2 regions of the Nocardia heshunensis genome follow, and region 1 is predicted to be linked to the other one. Evidence: riboswitches for the same ligand, from Rfam matches in the RefSeq annotation. Region 1 holds a riboswitch; the other holds the start of a gene.

Region 1 (3,072 bases):
CCCGGTGACGATCAACACGATCTGCCCCGCCGCCACCCGGCCTTCGAAGAACTCGCGCCCGATCGCCCCGCCCGCCCCGGCGGCGCGCGCGTCGATCACAACCGCGGGCCCCAGGAACCGTTCCAGCGGAAGCTCGTCCAGGGTGGGCAGCGCGTCGTCGATATGTCGTGGCGCGTCCACATGCGTCCCCGTCTGCGAACCCATATCCAGGTGCAGCACATTGACGCCGTCGACGGCCACCGTGAGCGCGGGCCGGAGTGTGACCTCCGGGTCGCCGGGATACACCGGCATACCGGACCTGATCGGTACCGAAAGATCGATGATGCGCACTTTCCGCCTGCCTCCCTGTGATTTTCGCGCGAAGATGACAGCAGCAAGATCGAATGACGCCGCGCCGATGAGGCTGGGAACACTACAAGATTCGAGAATCGCCATGTCTGCCATACATATTGCCGTGTTGAACCGCAGTACCGTACTGACCGACGCCCAGGTATCCGCCGTGGTGCCCGCCCTGCAGACGCAGGTACACCGGGATTGGGCCCCCGCCTGGGGCAGTGACGCCGACCTGACCTTCGTGGCAAGCAATCAGCAGCCCGAGCCCGGCGCCTGGTGGCTGGTCGTCTCCGATGATTCGGATCAGGCCGGCGCGCTCGGCTACCACGACCTCACCTCCGAGGGGCTGCCGATCGGAAAGGTGTTCGCGCGCAGCGACCAGAACGCCGGACTGCAGTGGACCGTGACCGCGAGCCACGAAATGCTGGAGATGCTCGCCGATCCCGACATCAACCTGGCCGCCTACGTGTTCACCGCCTCGACCACCGGCACCATCTACGCCTACGAGGTCGCCGACGCCTGCGAGGCGGATCAGTACGGGTACCAGATCGACGGAGTCACGGTGTCGGACTTCGTGTTTCCGGCCTGGTTCGAGAACTTCCGCCAGGCGGGCAGCACCCAGTTCGACTTCGGCAAGCACATCACCGCGCCGTTCCAGTTGCTGCCCGGCGGCTACATCGGCGCGTTCGACATCAGCGGCGGCAGCGGCTGGCATCAGCTGACCGCGCAGGACACCACGGCCCAGTACTCGATGCGGGCCCGGGTCGGCAGCCGCCGCGAGCGCCGCCGCACCCCGCGTGACCAGTGGCTGCTCAGCGACCCGCGGTGAGATAGGCCACGTTTCGTATGCCACCGGGTTGCTGGTCCCTGGCCAGCAACCCGGTTCTCGTCTAGGCTCGCCGGGACAATCACATACAGGGCCGCTAGGAGTCGTGGCGGGAGAACCCCGGTCAACGGGGTACCGAAGGAGCAACCTCCCCGGAATCTCTCAGGTACAGATACCGTTTCGACCAGGCCACTCTGGAAAGCAGGCGCCTCCGCGCCTCACCTACGGTGCAAATCGCGTCCGCGCGGTGAAGCTCTCAGGTCCCGTGACAGAGGGGGAGATCCGATAACCGGGCGAGTGCCCGGCTGACCAGAGGACCTCCCATGCCCGGCCGTTCCCCGTTCCTGCCCCGCACCGCCGCCGAACCGACTCCGATCGATGCGCGCCCACCCGTCCCCGCGCTGGACACCCTCGCCGCCGCCGCACTCGGCCGCCGCTGTGCACTGGCCGCCGTGCTGGACTACACCCGCCGCTTCACCACCGCGTATTGCCGCGCCGCACTCGGCGCGAGCCCCGACGCCGATCGGCTGGCCACCGAGGTCAGCGCCACCGTCGCCACCGGCTGGCCCACCGCGCACGCCGAGCGCCGCGACTTCCTGGAATACCTGCATGCGACCGCGCACCGCGCGGCCCGCCTCGCCCGCTACGAGACCCCGCCGTCTCGCCTCCCCGGTCAGCTGACCGATCTGCAACGCGAAATCCTCACCCTGCGTGTGGCGGTGGGGCTCTCGCCACTGGAAACCGCTGTCGCACTCGGTATCCGGGTGCTCGACGTGCATCGGGACTCCGGCCGCGCCCTGACCCGGCTGCGGCGGACCGCGCATCGGCACACGGCCGCGTGCGCCGTCGCCTCTTGACGAATCCCGCAGCGTCGTAGCCCGATCCGCCTCGCTACTGCGCGACGGCCAGCGCCAGGGTCGCCGCGGCGAACGCGAAATACGCTCCGGGGAAAGCGATGTTGTGGATGACGCGGGTGCGAACGTGGACGATCAGGGCGGCGGCGAAGTACAGGACCAGGCCGAGGGCCGCCGCGATGCCGAGCGGGCGGGCGACCAGGAGGCCCAGTAGGACGCCGATGGCTCCGGCCATCTTCAAGGCTCCGGCGAGGGGGATCCAGGGGCGGGGGAAGCTGACGGCGTCGGAGTTGGCCAGCACGAAATCGGCGCGGGCGAAGTCGGCGACGGCCATGCCGCCGTTGATGGCGATCGTGACGACGGCGGCGATCAGGTAGGCGGTGAACATGATTCGAGCCTCGCCGGGCAGGGTTCACGCGTCCAATACCTGCATCTATAACCTGATGGCATGGATGTCGACACCCGGCTGCTGCGCTACTTCGCCGCGGTGGCGGAGGAGGGAAATCTCAGCCGCGCCGCCGAGCGGCTGTTCGTGTCGCAGCCGGCGTTGACCAAACAGATCAAACAGCTGGAGGGCCAGCTCGGCGTGCGGCTGTTCACCCGGTCGAAAGCCGGTATGGCGCTGACGGATCCGGGGCGGGCCCTCGCCGCCCGGGTGCCGCGGGTGCTGGGCAGTTGGGACGAGGCGCTGACCGAGACTAGGAGCGCCGCGAGCCGGGCGGCCAGCGTGCTGCGGGTCGGGTACGTGGCGAGCGCGGCCAATGAGGCCACCCAGCTCATCATCGCGGAGTTCAGCGGGCGCAGGCCGGGCTGGCGGGTGGAGATGCGGCAGGCGGCGGCCTGGTCGGATCCGACCGCCGGACTGCTCGAGGGCGAGGTCGATGTCGCCTTGCTGCGCTTGCCTTTTCCCGGCGACCAGGCCCTGCGGACCCAATGGTTGCTGACCGAGCCCCGGTGGGTCGCGCTGCCCGAAGCGCATCCGCTCGCCGCCCGGGCGGCCATCGAGTTCCACGAACTGTGGGACGAGCCCTTCGTCGCGGCCCCGCCCGAAACCGGTGC
Region 2 (3,072 bases), on a different contig from region 1:
CGAAACCCGGTCGTAGCCGGTGACCGCACACAGCCAGCCCTCGAGATCCTCGATCAGCTTGATCAGGCCCGGCGCGTCCTCGACCGGCGCGTACGGGTGCACTCGGTTGAAGCCGGGCCAGGTGATCGCCTCCATCTCCGCGGCCGCGTTCAGCTTCATGGTGCAGGAGCCGAGCGGAATCATGCTGCGGTCCAAGGCAATATCCTTGTCCGACAGCGCGCGCAGGTAGCGCAGCATGGCGGTCTCGGTGCGGTACTTGGTGAACGCCGGGGCGGTCAGGTACTCCGAGGTGCGGACCTCGATGTGCGGGCGCTGCTTGCCGTGGAACAGCGCACCCTCGGGCCCGACCGGGATCTCCGCGCCGAAGCAGTCCAGCACCGCGACCACGTGGGTATCGGTGGTCACCTCGTCGCAGGCGATGGCGACGTGATCGGCGTCGACGAGCCGCAGGTTGATCCCGTGCCCCTTCGCCTTGGTCACAATGGCTTCCGCACCGCCGGGCACATTCACCAGCACGGTGTCGAAGAAGGTCTGGTGCACGACCGCATCGCCGAGCCCGGCGGCCAGCCACTGCGCATGCCCGTGCACGCGGCGCGCGAGCGAACGCAGCCCGTCCGCGCCGTGGTACGAGGCGTACATCCCGGCCAGGATGGCCAGCAGCACCTGCGCGGTGCAGATGTTCGAGGTCGCCTTCTCCCGGCGAATGTGCTGCTCACGCGTCTGCAGCGCGAGCCGGTAGGCCAGATTCCCGTCCGCGTCCACGGACACACCGACCAGTCGGCCCGGCAGCTGCCGCGCATGCGCCGAATGCACCGCGAGGTACCCCGCGTGCGGCCCGCCGAAGCCCAGCGGCACACCGAAGCGCTGCGTGGTCCCGAAGCACGCGTCCGCGCCCTGCTCACCCGGCGGCGTGATCAGCGTCAGCGCAAGCAGATCCGCGCCCACCGCGACCAGCGCGCCCCGCGCGTGCGCGGCCTCGATGACCGGAGCCCAGTCGACGATCCGCCCCGACGCACCCGGCTGCTGCACGATCACGCCGAAGAAGTCGCCCTCCGGGAGCGCCTCGTCGGCCAGGTTCGCCTCGACGATCTCGATGCCCATCGGCTCGGCGCGCGTGTACAGCAGCGTCCGGGTCTGCGGGAACAGATCGGAGTCGATGAGCAGCCGCACCGACTTGCTCTTGCGGTTGGCCCGCTGCAGCAGCGTCATGGCCTCGGCCGCCGCGGTCGCCTCGTCCAGCATGGACGCGTTGGCGACCTCCATCGCGGTCAGATCCGCGACCATGGTCTGGAAGTTGAGCAGCGCCTCGAGCCGTCCCTGGCTGATCTCCGGCTGGTACGGCGTGTACGCGGTGTACCAGGCCGGGTTCTCGACGAGGTTGCGCAGCAGCACCGGCGGCGTGTGGGTGTCGTAGTAGCCCAGCCCGATCATGGAGGTGGCCACGGTGTTCGAATTCGCCAGCGCCGCAAGCTCGGCCAGCGCCTCGTGCTCCGACAGCGCCGGGGGCAGCGCATCGAGGCCATTGCCCGCGGGCGCGTCCAGAATGCTGGCGGGCACGGCCTTGGTGGCGAGTTCGTCCAGCGACTCGACGCCGACGGTCTCCAGAATGCGGCCGGTTTCGCCGCTGTCGGGGCCGATGTGGCGGTCGGCGAAGGATCGAGTCCAGATCACGTCTGCTCCAGGGGGTGGGCGGGGGCCGGTCCGGGACCGACACTGCTACTGCCCTCCCCCTCTGTCCTCGATGCCTGAGAGATTCGGGCCACGACCTTGCGGCCGTTGCCCTTTCACCATGGGCGGGCGACGCGAGGTCACCACTTTCCAGAGGCGTCGAAACTCCGCACGGTCCCTTGTGCCTGAGAGATTGACGGGGAGGTGCTGCTCCTTCGGCGTCCGAGGCTACCCCCGGAACTCTCCCGCACGGCTGCGACGCACTCGCTAGTTTAAGCGGCGCCACGTTACAGATATGTTGCCTGGGCTCCGTTTCACATCACGGGCCGAGACGGGCAACGAAAATGCGCGCCACCCAACGGGTGACGCGCATCGTGAAAAGACTGTCTAACCGGTCTTGCTCATCCGGGCCTTGCGGCGGAAGGAGAGCTCATCCTCGGGACGCTCGGACGTGCTGCCGCTCTCGGCGCGCTCGGCCGGGAAGTTGGCGATGGCCCCGGTCAATTCGCGCATCGCGCCGCTGACGGCGATGCCGAACACGCCCTGACCACCCTGCAGTAAATCGACCACCTCCTCGGCGGAGGAGCACTCGTAGACGGTGGTGCCGTCGGAGAACAAGGTGATCCCGGCGAGGTCTTCGACGCCGCGGCTGCGCAGGTGATCCACGGCGATGCGGATGTTCTGCAGCGAGATGCCCGCATCGAGCAGACGCTTGACGATCTTCAGGACGAGGATGTCCTTGAACGAGTAGAGGCGCTGGCTGCCGGAGCCGGTGGCACTGCGGATGGACGGGACGACCAGTCCGGTGCGAGCCCAGTAATCGAGCTGGCGGTACGTGATGCCAGCCACCTGGCAAGCGCTGGGCACGCGGTAGCCGACGAGTTCGTCCGGCACCGTGTCATCGGGGAACAGCCCTGGCTGCACCACATCCTGAGGTTGCGGTTGATCTCCCACTGACTACTCCCTTACTGCTTGCCTATCAGGGCTGGGCTCGTGTCTCGAGGACGTCTGGAGCGTTGGCCTATCAATCGAGGCTACTCCCCTGATTGTTGCCGGAGAATCGGCACCGTCCAAGCATGAACGGGCGCGTGTTTTTAACCCTAAACCTGAGGTAGAGACACTGTTTTGTCTCTTTTGGAAATCAACCCGGAATCATCGCCAGGTCAGGAACTGGTCAGCTGTCCGTGGCCTTGAAGTCATCCGGAGATACCGATTCGAGAAACTCCTTGAACTTCTCGACCTCGTCCTCGCGCTCGTCCGGCATGACCAGCCCGGCCTCCTCGAGCACCGGCTCCTCGGCATAGATCGGGCAGCCCACCCGCAGCGCGATGGCCACCGAATCCGACGGCCGCGCGGAAATCCGCAGATCGTTCTCGAAGACCAGATCGGCGTAGAAGGTGCCCT

What was found. Region 1 has a riboswitch for glycine ahead of ACYVN4_RS28410 (hypothetical protein). Riboswitches for the same ligand answer to the same signal wherever they lie in the genome.
Region 2: it holds a riboswitch for glycine, as region 1 does, so the genes downstream of both, gcvP (aminomethyl-transferring glycine dehydrogenase) here and ACYVN4_RS28410 (hypothetical protein) in region 1, are expected to answer to the same signal.

What each region holds. Positions count from the first base shown of each region.
Region 1 covers NZ_BAAGTC010000009.1:111,610-114,681, reverse strand. Annotated here, with positions in the region: gene ACYVN4_RS28420 (cyclase family protein) at 1-330, opposite strand, end outside; gene ACYVN4_RS28415 (hypothetical protein) at 458-1,162, shown strand; glycine riboswitch at 1,260-1,347, shown strand; glycine riboswitch at 1,348-1,441, shown strand; gene ACYVN4_RS28410 (hypothetical protein) at 1,483-2,016, shown strand; gene ACYVN4_RS28405 (DoxX family protein) at 2,051-2,401, opposite strand; gene ACYVN4_RS28400 (LysR family transcriptional regulator) at 2,462-3,072, shown strand, end outside.
Region 2 covers NZ_BAAGTC010000005.1:215,384-218,455, forward strand. Annotated here, with positions in the region: gene gcvP (aminomethyl-transferring glycine dehydrogenase) at 1-1,671, opposite strand, end outside; glycine riboswitch at 1,831-1,926, opposite strand; gene ACYVN4_RS19650 (MerR family transcriptional regulator) at 2,056-2,622, opposite strand; gene ACYVN4_RS19655 (bifunctional nuclease family protein) at 2,843-3,072, opposite strand, start outside.